Linked DNA regions of Metabacillus sp. B2-18. The protein of the gene in region 2 binds, or shares a complex with, the protein of the main gene of each other region. Links are inferred from orthologs where the notes say so. Each region holds a gene or a part of one and is shown on either strand. Other genes may lie near its edges.

Region 1 (7,769 bases), 3.5 Mb from region 2 along the record:
AATGTTTTCATTGTTGTCAGCTGTTACAATTAACGCTTTTCTTTCAACAGAAAGACCTTTAAGAACAGAAGCCATTTCTTTTGTTTTTGGTGCGTTAAGTGCTAAATCCTCTAAAACAACGATATCGTTGTCAACTACTTTTGATGATAAAGCTGATTTGATTGCTAAACGGCGAACTTTTTTAGGTAATTTATAAGCATATGAACGTGGAGTTGGTCCAAATACAATACCACCACCGCGCCATTGTGGAGAGCGAATAGATCCTTGACGAGCACGTCCAGTACCCTTTTGACGCCAAGGTTTGCGTCCTCCGCCTGCTACTTCAGAACGATTTTTTACTTTGTGAGATCCTTGACGTAAGGAAGCTCTTTGCATGATAACCGCTTCAAATAATACATGCTGATTAGGTTCGATACCAAATACAGAATCATTAAGTTCGATTTCTCCAACGTTTGATCCAGTTTGGTTTAATAATGCTACTTTAGGCATTACCCAATTCCTCCTTTCTTAAAGAAATTATTTAGATTTAACTGCGCTTTTCACAGTGATAAGTGCTTTTTTAGGTCCTGGTACATTACCTTTGATTAATAATAGATTGCGTTCTGCATCTACTCTAACGATCTCTAAGTTTTGAACAGTAATACGCTCTCCACCCATACGACCTGGTAATAGTTTGTTTTTGAATACACGGTTAGGTGCTACAGGTCCCATTGAACCTGGACGACGATGGTAACGAGAACCGTGGGACATTGGTCCACGAGATTGTCCGTGGCGTTTAATAGAGCCTTGGAAACCTTTCCCTTTAGAAACTCCTGTTACATCTACGATTTCACCTGCTGTGAAAATATCAACTTTGACTTCTTGACCTACTTCGATTTGCTCTAAGCTAGCTTCACGAAGTTCTTTAACGAAGCGCTTAGGTGCAGTATTAGCTTTTGCAACGTGTCCTTTTTCTGGTTTGTTAGAAAGCTTTTCACGTTTATCTTCAAATCCTAATTGAACCGCGTTGTATCCATCAGTATCAACAGATTTCTTTTGAAGAACCACGTTTGGAGTAGCTTCGATAACAGTTACCGGAATTAAATCACCGTTTTCAGCAAATACTTGCGTCATACCGACTTTTCTTCCTAAGATTCCTTTGGTCATGAGTCACACCTCCTATAAATTATCAATCATTTATTTTAAAAAATTATAATTTGATTTCAATATCAACACCTGACGGTAAGTCAAGACGCATTAAAGCATCAACTGTTTGTGGTGTTGGGCTGATGATATCAATTAAACGCTTATGCGTACGCATTTCGAATTGCTCACGAGAATCTTTGTATTTATGAACTGCACGTAGGATTGTGTATACTGATCTTTCTGTTGGTAACGGAATTGGACCAGAAACATTTGCACCAGAACGTTTTGCAGTTTCCACAATTTTCTCTGCAGATTGATCAAGAATTCTGTGATCATAAGCTTTTAAACGGATACGAATCTTTTGTTTTGCCATTATTTTCCCTCCTTTTCGCCTACTTTTAAAATAGACATTTTCTCCGCAAGAATTTTCCCTACACACGCCATGGCAAAGCGGCCGTGTGTATCGGCAACCTCCTGCTTCATCGCAGTCAAAGACCAACATTGTCTATTATACATAAAACTTATGTTAGATGCAAGAACTATTTAAAATACCTAGTTTCTTGAGCACTTTTCATATTATACATAGAATGTATAAAGATATCAAGGATATCATTGTTGGTTTATTATTCATGTATTAGAAATGTAAGTGAAATAATCTTTTTTAAAAGAAAGATCTTATTAAGATGATCATTATTCAGTCTAATTTATGTCTCAATAATCAGATACGACTTAAGAGAAAACTTATTTATATAGTAGAAATAGAATTAATTCATTTATCGAAGTACCAAGGAATATTAGATGTATGCATTTTTTGTAGGTACTCGTGCTTATTACTGAAAAGGTATAATACGAGATTTATGATTGTGGTTTATTTATGGCAATCGAAATTGATGAACTGGGTGTCAAGAGAAGTATCTTATCATATTTTTATAGGATTTGAGCAGCTTGATTGTCTTGGTGTTATTTTTATAGAGAAGTGAGTGCTCTTATGAGTTCAATTCTCATATAAATATAACCTCGTTCTTGCTTCATATTGGTAATAAGGATCATCTCTTTCTTCATTAACAATATGTTTGCTCTTCATCCATCTTATGAAGAGCATTTCTCTCTTCATTATTATCACCTTTGGTCTTCATTCTCCTTATGAAGACCATTTCTCTCTTCATTATTATCATCTTTGGTCTTCATTCCCTTTATGAAGACCATTTCTCTCTTCATTATTATCATCTTTGGTCTTCATTCCCTTTATGAAGACCATTTCTCTCTTCATTATTATCATCTTTGGTCTTCATTCTCTTTATGAAGACCATTTCTCTCTTCATTATTATCATCTTTGGTCTTCATTCTCTTTATGAAGACCATTTCTCTCTTCATTATTATCATCTTTGGTCTTCATTCCCTTTATGAAGACCATCTCTTTCTTCATCTTCACCTCCTTTGTTCTTCATTCTCCTTATGAAGACCAATTCTCTCTTCATTTTCACCTCCTTTGTTCATCATTCTCTTTAAGAAAGTTATTTTTCTACAATTAGCCATCATTTGGAGTTTCATCGAATTTATAAACTCCATTCACATTAGTGTTTAAATTTATATACAAAAAAAGACGAGCAATATATGCTCGCCTTTTATCAATTACAAATTAAGATTGGATAGAAGCTACAACGCCAGCGCCTACTGTACGTCCACCTTCACGGATTGAGAATTTAGTTCCTTCTTCAATCGCGATTGGAGCAATAAGCTCAACTGTCATTTCAACGTTATCCCCAGGCATAACCATTTCGATACCTTCAGGAAGTTGGCAGATACCAGTTACGTCAGTTGTACGGAAGTAGAACTGAGGACGGTAGTTAGTGAAGAATGGAGTGTGACGTCCACCTTCTTCTTTTGATAATACATAAACTTCTGCTTTGAAGTTAGTGTGTGGAGTGATTGTACCTGGTTTAGCAAGTACTTGACCACGTTGAACATCATCACGAGCAACCCCACGAAGAAGTGCACCGATGTTGTCACCAGCTTCAGCATAATCAAGAAGCTTACGGAACATTTCAACACCTGTTACAGTAGTTGATTTTGGCTCTTCAGTTAAACCGATGATGTCGATTACGTCACCAACTTTAACTTGTCCACGCTCAACACGACCTGTAGCAACTGTTCCACGACCAGTGATAGAGAATACGTCCTCTACTGGCATCATGAATGGCTTGTCAGTGTCACGTTCTGGAGTTGGGATGTACTCATCAACAGCGTTCATAAGTTCAACGATTTTTTCTTCCCACTCAGCTTCACCTTCAAGTGCTTTAAGAGCAGAACCTTTGATTACAGGTACATCGTCACCTGGGAAATCGTACTCAGAAAGTAAGTCACGAACTTCCATTTCAACTAGTTCTAATAACTCTTCGTCATCAACCATGTCACATTTGTTTAAGAATACAACAAGGTAAGGTACACCTACTTGACGAGATAATAAGATGTGCTCACGAGTTTGTGGCATTGGGCCGTCAGCAGCAGATACTACTAGGATCCCACCGTCCATTTGAGCAGCACCAGTGATCATGTTTTTAACATAGTCAGCATGTCCTGGGCAGTCAACGTGTGCATAGTGACGAGTTTCAGTTTCATACTCAACGTGTGCAGTTGAGATAGTGATTCCACGCTCACGCTCTTCAGGAGCAGCATCGATCATATCATATGCCATCGCTGCACCTTTACCACTGCGCTTAGCAAGTACAGTAGTGATTGCAGCTGTTAAAGTTGTTTTACCATGGTCAACGTGTCCGATTGTACCGATATTAGCATGCGTTTTGGAACGGTCGAATTTTTCTTTAGCCATTCTAAAAATCCTCCTTAGAGTTCTATTTTTTTTTGGGATATATGTAACAGAAAGTGAAACATCACTTTCTGTTCTCACATAAGTAGTTATACTTCATAAAAGGGGGTAAAATCAATTACTCACCTTTATTTTTTTTGATAATTTCTTCAGAAATTGATTTTGGAACTTCTTCATAGTGATCAAAGTGCATTGTGAATACACCACGTCCTTGAGTGTTAGAACGTAATGAAGTTGCATAACCAAACATTTCAGATAGTGGAACCATAGCACGTACTACTTGAGCATTACCACGAGCTTCCATACCTTCTACACGTCCACGGCGAGAAGTAACTCCTCCCATGATATCTCCCATGTATTCTTCTGGAATTACAACTTCTACCTTCATAACTGGCTCTAGGATTACTGGGCTACATTTTGATACAGCATTTTTAAGTGCTAAAGATGCTGCGATCTTGAACGCCATCTCACTTGAGTCAACGTCATGGTAAGATCCATCTACTAAAGCAGCTTTTACATCAACTAATGGGAAACCAGCAAGAACACCGTTCTGCATTGCATCTTCAAGACCAGCTTGAACTGCAGGAACGTATTCACGTGGAACTACCCCACCAACGATTTTGTTTTCAAATTCGAAGCCTTTACCTTCTTCGTTTGGTTCGAACTCGATCCAAACGTGTCCGAATTGACCACGACCACCAGATTGACGTGCAAATTTCCCTTCAACTTTTGCTCCTTGACGGAAAGTTTCACGATAAGCAACCTGAGGTGCACCAACATTAGCTTCTACTTTGAATTCACGTTTCATACGATCAACCAGGATATCTAGGTGAAGTTCACCCATACCCGCAATGATTGTTTGACCAGTTTCTGGGTCAGTATGAGCACGGAATGTTGGATCTTCTTCTTGAAGTTTTTGTAAAGCAGTAGTCATTTTATCTTGGTCTGCTTTAGATTTTGGTTCAACAGAAAGTTGAATAACTGGCTCAGGGAATTGCATAGACTCTAAGATAACAAGGTTTTTCTCGTCACATAAAGTGTCACCAGTTGTTGTATCTTTTAAACCTACAGCTGCAGCAATATCACCAGAGTAAACCTCAGAGATTTCCTCACGGCTGTTTGCGTGCATTTGAAGGATACGACCTACACGCTCACGTTTACCTTTAGTAGAGTTTTGGATATAAGATCCAGAACTTAGAGTACCAGAGTAAACACGGAAGAATGTAAGTTTCCCAACGTAAGGATCTGTCATTACTTTGAAAGCTAATGCAGCGAATGGGCCTTCATCGCTAGATTCGCGAGTTACTTCTTCTTCAGTATCAGGAATGATACCTTTAATTGCAGCTACATCAATTGGAGCTGGAAGATAGTCGATAACTGCGTCTAACATTTTTTGAACACCTTTGTTTTTGAATGCAGATCCACAGATTACTGGGTAGAATTCTACATTTAAAGTACCTTTACGAATTGCTGCTTTTAGCTCATCGTTAGAGATTTCTTCTCCACCAAGGTATCTCTCCATTAAGTCTTCATCAAGTTCTGCAACTGCTTCAACTAACTTTTCACGGTATTCTTCAGCTTGTTCTTGGTATTCCTCAGGAATTTCTTTATCAACGATATCAGTTCCTAAATCATTACCATAGAATGTAGCCTTCATTTCTACAAGGTCGATAATACCTTCAAATTGATCCTCAGCACCAATTGGTAATTGAATTGGGTGAGCATTCGCTTGAAGACGATCATGTAGAGTTGAAACAGAGTATAAGAAGTCAGCACCAATTTTGTCCATTTTATTAACGAACACAACACGTGGTACGCCATATGTTGTTGCTTGACGCCATACTGTTTCAGTTTGTGGTTCAACACCTGATTGAGCATCAAGAACTGCTACCGCACCATCAAGTACACGTAAAGAACGTTCAACTTCAACAGTGAAGTCTACGTGTCCTGGTGTATCGATGATGTTTACACGATGACCTTTCCACGACGCAGTTGTCGCCGCAGAAGTAATCGTGATTCCACGTTCTTGTTCTTGCTCCATCCAGTCCATCTGAGATGCACCTTCATGAGTTTCACCGATTTTGTGGATACGTCCAGTGTAATAAAGAACACGCTCAGTTGTCGTTGTTTTACCAGCATCAATATGAGCCATGATTCCGATATTACGAGTATTCTTTAAGGAGAACTCTCTTGCCATTGGGTAATTTCTCCTTCCTTATAGGAAATTTAGTTTGATTAAATTGTATTGATTACCAACGATAGTGAGCAAATGCTTTATTTGCTTCAGCCATCTTATGAGTATCTTCACGTTTCTTAACTGCTGCACCAGTGTTGTTAGCAGCATCTAGAATTTCGTTAGCTAAACGCTCTTCCATCGTTTTTTCTCCACGAAGACGTGCGTAGTTTACTAACCAACGTAAACCTAAAGTTGTACGACGATCTGGACGTACTTCTACAGGTACTTGGTAGTTAGCACCACCAACACGACGAGCTTTAACTTCAAGAACTGGCATGATGTTTTTAAGTGCTTGTTCAAACACTTCCATTGCATCATTACCTGAACGTTCTTTAATTAAATCGAAAGCATTGTAAAGTACAGATTGTGCTTTACCTCTTTTCCCGTCGATCATAATTCTGTTTACTAAACGTGTAACAAGCTTTGAATTGTAAATTGGATCTGGTAACACATCTCTTTTTGCTACAGGACCTTTACGTGGCATGTTATGTCCTCCCTTCATCTAAGTTTTATATTCTTAATGTCTTATAACATTATTTTTTAGCAGCTTTTGGACGTTTTGTACCGTATTTAGAACGGCCTTGCATACGTCCATCAACACCAGCAGTATCTAACGCACCACGAACAATGTGATAACGTACCCCCGGTAAATCTTTTACACGTCCACCACGGATAAGAACAACACTGTGCTCTTGTAAGTTGTGGCCAATACCAGGAATGTATGCTGTTACTTCAATTCCGTTTGTTAAACGAACACGAGCATATTTACGAAGCGCTGAGTTAGGTTTCTTCGGCGTCATCGTACCTACACGAGTACATACACCACGTTTTTGAGGTGAAGATACGTTAGTTTGCTCTTTTTTGAAGCTGTTGTAACCTTTGTTTAATGCAGGTGATTTAGATTTCTCTACTTTGCTTACGCGACCTTTACGCACTAATTGATTAATAGTAGGCATTTTCGTTTTCCTCCCTTCACTTTTTAATACCACACATCCAGGTGGTTCATATTTAGGCAAAAACAAAGTTTCTGCAATTATTAATCTGCAAAAACATCTATTTTACCGGATTATAGCTACAGCTGCAGCTCCCACTTCTATTCCACAAGCTTTTCCAAGCTTTTTCATAGATGAAACTGTTGTTAAAGGGACTTTTTGAGTTTCTGCTGTTTGAATAACCTTTTGGATAATTCTATAATCAGCATCTTCTGCTATAATGATCTCTTTAACTTCATTATTCATAAGAGCTTTGACTGATTGCTTAGTACCAACAATGATTTCATTTGCCTGTGATACTTTATCATAAGACATAAGCTTATATCCTCCAAAGCAACAGGTTTAAGATTGGAACACCTTGAATATAGTAACATTGCGCGAGACGGATGTCAACAATCATCAAAAAAAACTTTATTCATCCATTTCTTTACTGCTTTTAAGGATTATATTTAATAAATTCCATTAAAAATCATTGGGGGATTACCCCCCCAATGATGGAGTTATAATCATTAATCTACTGATACTACTTCTTCAACTTGCTCGACTTTAGCAATTGGTTCCGTTTGACGATATCTTGTCATACCAGTAC
Region 2 (7,831 bases):
TCCAAAACAATTTTTAAAGAGAATTGAAAAAACAGGATATGGACGGTTTGCATTCTTTGATTGGAGATATCTTCCTGATGGATCTGAAAATCCTGAATTTGAATTAAATCAAGAAAAAAGTAAAGGTGCGACAATTTTACTTGCGGGTGAAAACTTTGGCTGTGGGTCTTCTCGTGAGCATGCTCCATGGGCTCTTTCAGATTATGGTTTCAAAGCTATTTTAGCACCTTCTTATGCAGATATTTTTCACCAAAATTGTATGAAAAATGGCTTGCTGCCAATTACACTTGAGCAAACTGTTTTAGACCTTATCCGTGAAAAGTCAAATGCTGAAGGCTTTGAATTAACAGTTAATCTTGAAAAGCAAGAAATCACAGATCAAAATGGTTTAGTGCAAACCTTTGATGTTGATCCATATTGGAAAGATATGCTTTTACACGGAAAAGATGAAATTGATTTAACGTTACATTATGATAACCAAATTAAACATTACGAAGAAACAAGAAGAGCATCATTTTTATAATGATTGCTCTTTTTATATGTCTTAACCTAGCACTGCTTAAGCTTTCAGAAAATATTCAAAGTTAAATAGAATCGTCATTTCAACACTTTGAACTCACGAATTTCACAGAATTTAGTAGTACACAGGCGCCTCATGCGACGTCATTCAACAAAAATCGGGAAGTGACAGGCACCACCTCACACTTGTTTTCCAAGACTTGGATTGATAAACTGTATGCAAAGTAAGGTTGCTGGAGTTGACCAACGTATGAAACCGAAAAAAAAATCAAATGTTGTTCCCTTTCCTAATTTGAAGGAGAGGTATTTAGATAAGGGAACACTGTTATTGAAAGAAAAGAAGTATCATGAAGCACTTGAAATGTTTGCTGAAGCAAAGAAGCTTAAGGAAGATCAAGCTGAAATATATCTCGGTATGGCAATTTGCCTTATGGAGCTTGGTGACTTAACAGAGGCTAAAGATATTTGCAAAAAAATGCTGTTAGAAGACATAGGTCATTATTTTACTGTTTTACAGATTTATCTAACGATATTAATACAACTACGAGAATATCATGAAGTACAAACTACAATCGAAGCGGTGTTAGAGGAAAACCAGCTACCTGCTGAAAGTGCTGAACACTTTTATAAATTGTTGGAATTTAGTCGAAAAATGAATCAAAACGAAGTTGATATTCTTGATGATGAAGGAGACCAGGAAGCTGAACAGCCATTATATATAGAAGACCTTCTGAGAGATACAAATAAACAAATTGCCTACGTTCAGTCACTGCATGACCGTAACATAAGTAAACATTTTGCTTCACTTAAAATCTTGTTAGAAAATGAACATATTCACCCTACAATCAAATCAATGATTTTGCATTTAATGATTGAGCATGAAATTGAAAAGGAAATTAAAGTAACAAAGTTCGGCGAAAGTCTTACAGTCGTACCAGCGAATTTGGAAGATCCTGCAGAATTTCCCTTTACTAAAAAAGTATTAACTATATTAGATGATACGCTAGGAAATGAAAATCCTACATTATTTGAATCAGTTAAAGAATTATGGATAAGGCATTTGTATGTGTTATATCCTTTCTTACCTCAGCCAACAGAAGCTAAGCTGTGGGCAGCAGCTTTGCATCTTGTTGGTTATTCGATGCATGGGATTTCAATTGAGCAAGAAGAAATAGAAGATATCTATGATCAACTATTGCCGGATTTACAAGAAGCATGCAATAAAATCTATCAAATAGAAGAAATTTCTTATTTACAAATATGAGCTATATGTTGAAAGGAATTTATTCTGTGTTATAATAAAATGGTTGCAAAATAGTGATCATCGTATATAGGTCTTTTTTATTTTGGACAAAAAGTTGATGGTATGGGAAATACTTAAAGCTTTGCCATTTGTCTTGAAGAAAAGCCAAGTTTTTCAAATACGAAATCCTATGCATGTTTAGTACTAGGTTACTTTTTACCGTACATAAAAACAGGTATATGTTCGTGGGGGATTGCCTAAAATGGGACAAGCGCCACAAATTACCTATCACTTATTCGCACAAATTATTATAGATCTTTGGAGGGACAACACATGTCAGTAAAATGGGAAAAATTAGAAGGGAACGACGGCGTTCTAACGGTTGAGGTTTCAGCAGAAGAGTTCACAACAGCTCTTGACGAAGCATTTAAAAAGGTTGTAAAACAAGTTTCTATTCCTGGATTCCGTAAAGGGAAAATTCCACGTGGAATGTTTGAACAACGTTTTGGTGTAGAATCATTATATCAAGACGCTTTAGACATCATCCTACCAACTGCATATCCTAATGCTGTTGATGAAGCTGGAATTGATCCTGTAGATCGTCCTGAAATCGATGTTGAACAAATCGAAAAAGGAAAAAGCTTAATCTTCACTGCAAAAGTTACAGTAAAGCCTGAAGTGAAATTAGGTGAATATAAAGGTCTAGAAGTTGAAAAATTAGACGATACTGTATCTGATGAAGATGTTGACAACGAATTAAAACAATTACAAGAGCGTCATGCTGAGTTAGCAGTAAAAGAAGAAGGCGCGATTGAAAACGGTGATACTGCAGTTATCGATTTTGATGGATATGTTGATGGAGAAGCATTCGAAGGTGGAGCTGCTGAAAACTATTCATTAGAAATTGGTTCTGGATCTTTCATTCCAGGATTTGAAGAACAATTAGTTGGTCTAGAAGCGGGTGCTGAAAAGGATGTAGAAGTAACATTCCCTGAAGAATATCACGCTGAAAACCTTGCGGGTAAACCAGCAGTATTCAAAGTGAAAGTTCACGAAATCAAAACAAAAGAACTTCCAGCTCTTGATGATGAGTTCGCAAAAGATGTTAACGAAGAAGTTGAAACTCTTGATGAGTTAAAAGCTCAAACAAGAACTCGCCTTGAAGAAGCGAAAAAATCTGAAGCAGAAAACCACCTGCGTGATTCATTAGTTGATAAAGCTGCTGAAGGTGCAGAAGTAGACATTCCAAATGCATTAATCGAAAATGAAATTTCACGTATGATGCAGGAATTTGAGCAACGTCTACAAATGCAAGGAATGAATCTTGATTTATACTTCCAATTCTCAGGTCAAGATGAAGAAGCGTTAAAAGCTCAAATGAAAGACGATGCTGAAAAACGCGTTAAATATAATTTAACACTTGAAGCTATTGCTAAAGCTGAGAACATTGAAGTTTCTGACGAAGATGTTGAAGCAGAATTAGCGAAAATGGCTGAAATGTACAACATGCCTGTTGAAAACATTAAACAAGCACTTGGTGGAAACGCTGAAGGCTTAAAAGAAGATTTAAAAGTTCGCAAAGCGATCGATTTTCTTGTAGAAAATAGCAAAGTTGTTGCATAATATAATAAAAGGAACAAGGCGCGAGCAGATCGTGCCTTGTTTTATACAATCATGTTTTATTTATATTCCTTTGGGAATGATATAAGCAAGCTAATACATACATAAACATTAAGTAAGAGAAATATAATATCATCAACATTTTTGGGAAGAGCCCTCAGGTTGGAAGCTTTTTCAATGCCGAGTGGTTTCATTACCAGTCAGTGCTTCTCTTATGGTAAAATGCAGTACATACCGTTTTTAGTTGTTTTAATTAGGGACATCTACCTGCTAACCTGAATAGTTGAAAGAATTAGTAGGGGTAAGGTGGAAATGTTTTGATTTAGATAAAGATACAAGGGGTGAAACAATGTTTAAATTTAACGACGAAAAAGGACAATTAAAATGTTCATTTTGCGGAAAAACACAAGATCAGGTACGTAAGCTTGTAGCTGGACCTGGAGTATATATATGTGATGAATGTATTGAACTTTGTACAGAGATTGTTGAGGAAGAGCTTGGTACAGAAGAAGAAGTTGAATTTAAAGATGTTCCAAAACCTAAGGAAATTCATGAAATATTAGATGAATATGTTATTGGTCAGGATAATGCCAAAAAATCATTAGCTGTTGCCGTTTATAATCATTACAAGCGTATTAACTCAAACAGCAAGATTGATGATGTTGAGTTATCCAAAAGTAATATTTCTATGATTGGACCTACAGGTAGTGGTAAGACGTTATTAGCCCAAACATTAGCCAGAATCTTAAATGTCCCTTTTGCCATTGCTGATGCTACATCTTTAACAGAAGCTGGTTACGTAGGTGAAGATGTTGAGAATATCTTACTTAAGTTAATTCAAGCGGCTGATTATGATGTAGAAAAAGCAGAAAAAGGTATTATTTATATCGATGAAATTGATAAAGTGGCACGTAAATCAGAAAATCCGTCAATCACTCGTGACGTTTCTGGTGAAGGTGTACAGCAAGCATTACTTAAAATTCTTGAAGGAACTGTGGCTAGTGTTCCTCCTCAAGGTGGAAGAAAGCATCCACATCAAGAATTTATTCAAATTGATACAACAAACATTCTCTTCATTTGTGGAGGAGCATTTGATGGAGTCGAACAAATTATTAAACGTCGTTTAGGACGAAAAGTAATTGGATTTGGTTCAGATAACAAAAATGCTGATCTTGATAAAAAAGCTCTTCTTTCACAGGTTTTACCTGAAGATTTATTGAAGTTTGGATTGATTCCAGAGTTTATCGGTCGTTTGCCTGTCATTGCAAGCTTAGAGCCGTTAGATGAAGAAGCATTAGTTGAGATCTTAACAAAACCTAAAAATGCTCTTGTTAAACAATATCAGAAAATGCTTGATTTAGATGGTGTTGAACTTGAGTTTGAAGATGGAGCTCTTCTTGAAATTGCTAAAAAAGCAATTGAAAGAAAAACAGGTGCACGTGGTCTTCGTTCTATAATCGAGGGCATCATGCTTGATATGATGTTTGATTTACCATCTCGTGAGGACATAGTTAAAGCCATTATTACAGCTGAAACAGTATTAGGGGAAACACCACCTAAACTTGTACTTAGCGATGGTACAGTTATTCAAGAAGATAAAAAAACATCTGCATAACATAATCTTTAAAAAGGAAGCTGGTTTATACGGCTTCCTTTTTTGATGCTTTTTTCCAATCCACCTCCTGTAAATACTTGTAATGAAATCATGTTTATTCCTGCTAAAGCTAGGAGATACTAGCTATAAATAACCGCTTCTTACAAGGTTTATCCATTTTTAATTTGCCTTTCTAGGCAAAAAAACGAAAGTCGCCTTTTGTCCCTTTAGATTAACGAACATTTTATACATAGATGTGGAAATCATTTTATAGGGGCAAAACAAGCTTTTAATACCTCTCGAAGAGTTACTTTTAACCAAAGTATTATGCTTCGTTTACTTTTCACCGTAGCGGTAACAAGACATCTTTGCAGGAGGGACGCCAATGAGTTGGACAAGTATCGCGCTGTTTATTCAGTTGTTTTTTGGGATTATTATTGGAATGTATTTTTGGAATTTATTAAAGAGTCAACGAACTCAAAAGATATCAATTGACAGAGAATCAAAGAAAGAAATGGAACAATTAAGAAAAATGAGAGCTATTCGGTTAACCGAACCTCTTGCAGAAAAGGTACGCCCAAAAAGTTTTAATGATATAGTAGGACAAGAGGATGGTATTCGTTCGTTACGTGCTGCCCTATGCGGTTCAAACCCTCAACATGTCATTGTATATGGACCACCAGGTGTAGGGAAAACAGCGGCTGCTAGACTCGTTTTAGAAGAAGCTAAAAGAAATAAAAGATCACCATTTAAAGAAAATGCCGTATTTGTAGAATTGGATGCTACAACAGCAAGATTTGATGAAAGAGGGATTGCTGATCCTCTTATTGGATCTGTTCATGATCCAATTTATCAAGGTGCCGGAGCAATGGGACAAGCTGGAATTCCTCAGCCTAAGCAAGGAGCTGTCTCTCATGCTCATGGGGGTGTGTTATTTATCGATGAAATCGGTGAACTTCACCCTATTCAGATGAACAAGTTATTAAAAGTACTTGAAGATCGCAAAGTTTTCTTAGAAAGCGCTTATTACAATGAAGAAAATACACAAATACCAACACATATCCATGATATTTTTAAAAATGGTCTACCAGCTGATTTTAGGTTAATAGGAGCTACAACAAGAACACCTAATGAAATCCCACCAGCCATTCGTTCTAGATGTCTTGAAGTATTTTTTAGAGATTTAGAACAAGAAGAACTGGCAGTTGTAGCGAAAAAAGCAGCAGATAAAGTAGAAATGGATGTAAGCGACAAGGGGATTGATCTCTTAACTTCCTATGTTAGAAATGGCCGTGAAGTTGTAAATCTAATGCAGATTGCTACAGGTATGGCTATGTCAGAAGACAGGAAAGAAATTACTGTTGAAGACATCGAGTGGGTCATTAATTCAAGTCAGTTAAGCCCAAGATTTGAAAAGAAAATTGAAGATAACTCAAGAGTTGGCTTAGTGAATGGACTTGCCGTTCATGGCCCTAATACAGGGGCATTATTAGAAATAGAAGTCACAGTCATTCCTTCTCAAAAAGAAAAAGGAACCATTAATATAACAGGAATTGTGGAAGAAGAAAGTATTGGTGATCGATCTAAATCCATTCGTAGAAAAAGTATGGCAAAAGGCTCGATTGAAAATGTTATAACTGTTCTACGTTCTATGGGCATTCAAGCGGATGATTATGATATTCATGTGAATTTTCCAGGAGGAACACCAATTGATGGCCCATCAGCAGGAATTGCAATGGCTACAGGAATTTTCTCAGCTATTCATAAAATTGCCATTAGCAATAAAGTGGCCATGACTGGAGAAATTAGCATTCATGGAAATGTAAAGCCTATAGGCGGAGTTATTCCGAAAATAAAGGCAGCAAAAAAGGCTGGAGCAGATATAGTCATTATTCCAAAGGAAAACATGCAATCCATTTTAAAAGAAATTGATGGGATAACGATTATACCGGTAACAAATCTTCAAGAAGTCTTTGATATAGCGCTTGTTGATCCACCAACTGAAAAACCGTTGCAACATGAAGATTCAACTTCATTTCCACATCAAGAGTCTGTATAAAAGAGTTAATTTTAAAGAGATCTCCTTTACCATAAAGAAGATCTCTTTCCTTTTTTAAGCTTCGTCAGTTCTTGTCATTTCCAATTTTATATTCATGAGAATTACTTATTTTCCTTTTTCAACTGAGGGTATTGGGGTATACTACCTATTGACTAAAGCAGTTTAATTAGACACTTGAAAAAGAATAAGATAGAATTGAACAAGAATGAATTATCATGTCATGGAGGTGTAAACGCATGGCGAAATCAAATAATCAAATTGTCCCCCTCCTACCACTAAGAGGCTTGTTAGTATATCCAACAATGGTACTGCACCTTGATGTAGGAAGAGAAAAATCTGTTCAGGCGTTAGAAAAGGCTATGATGGAAGATCATATTATCTTTTTAACGACACAAAAAGAGATTTCGATAGATGAGCCAAATAAAGAAGATATTTATGAAATAGGAACACTGACTAAAATTAAGCAAATGTTGAAATTACCAAACGGTACAATCCGTGTACTCGTTGAAGGAATAGAGCGTGGTAAGATTCAACGTTTTGTGGATGAAGATGAATACTATTCTGTCGAGTTATCTATTTATAAAGACCCTGAAGAAAAAAGTGTAGAAGAAGAAGCTTTAATGCGAACAATGTTAGAATATTTTGAGCAATACATAAAGCTTTCTAAAAAAGTGTCTGCTGAAACATATGCAACTGTTTCTGACATTAATGAGCCAGGGCGAATGGCTGATATTATTGCTTCACATCTTCCTTTAAAACTAAAGGAAAAACAAGAGATTTTGGAAACCCTTGATGT

Evidence for each region.
Region 1: the proteins of tig (region 2) and rpsG are in contact, whole or in part, in a crystal structure (PDB 3GTY), measured with the Thermotoga maritima proteins. The link is inferred for Metabacillus sp. B2-18 from one-to-one orthologs. Residues at the interface, in WP_004081061.1 of Thermotoga maritima: Glu122, Val124, Val129, Leu130, Tyr133, Glu188, Gly259, Ile262, Tyr263, Glu266, Ser270, Glu273, Gln274, Glu277, Arg308, Gln311, Ile312, Ser315, Tyr316, Glu325, Arg329, Arg336, Leu363, Phe366, Trp367, Arg373, Leu377, Arg381, Leu384, Glu387; in WP_004081843.1 of Thermotoga maritima: Lys34, Lys52, Lys55, Glu59, Arg62, Gln63, Glu66, Asn67, Lys69, Val71, Arg95, Ala109, Lys110, Lys111, Gly112, Arg113, Pro114, Glu117, Glu121, Ile124, Ala125, Tyr127, Asn128, Asn129, Thr130, Gly131, Lys135, Asp139, Arg142, Met143.

Annotation. Positions count from the first base shown.
Region 1 is NZ_CP088245.1:135,290-143,058, reverse strand. What follows is about bases 4,938-7,769. They hold rpsG (30S ribosomal protein S7), read right to left. Parts: upstream 6,673-7,769; coding sequence 6,202-6,672; downstream 4,938-6,201. Other genes in these bases: rpoC (DNA-directed RNA polymerase subunit beta'), read right to left, coding at 7,690-7,769; LPC09_RS00690 (50S ribosomal protein L7ae-like protein), read right to left, coding at 7,247-7,495; rpsL (30S ribosomal protein S12), read right to left, coding at 6,722-7,144; fusA (elongation factor G), read right to left, coding at 4,938-6,149. Outside these bases: rplD (50S ribosomal protein L4), read right to left, coding at 1-489; rplC (50S ribosomal protein L3), read right to left, coding at 517-1,146; rpsJ (30S ribosomal protein S10), read right to left, coding at 1,190-1,498; tuf (elongation factor Tu), read right to left, coding at 2,765-3,955; more of fusA, read right to left, coding at 4,071-4,937.
Region 2 is NZ_CP088245.1:3,627,783-3,635,613, reverse strand. Bases 1,347-4,240 are described here. They hold tig (trigger factor), read left to right. Parts: upstream 1,347-2,095; coding sequence 2,096-3,385; downstream 3,386-4,240. Other genes in these bases: clpX (ATP-dependent protease ATP-binding subunit ClpX), read left to right, coding at 3,732-4,240; LPC09_RS18480 (tetratricopeptide repeat protein), read left to right, coding at 1,347-1,783. In the rest of the region: leuD (3-isopropylmalate dehydratase small subunit), read left to right, coding at 1-523; more of LPC09_RS18480, read left to right, coding at 770-1,346; more of clpX, read left to right, coding at 4,241-4,997; ATP-dependent protease LonB, read left to right, coding at 5,362-7,035; lon (endopeptidase La), read left to right, coding at 7,272-7,831. UniProt on the Bacillus subtilis protein: Involved in protein export. Acts as a chaperone by maintaining the newly synthesized protein in an open conformation. Functions as a peptidyl-prolyl cis-trans isomerase.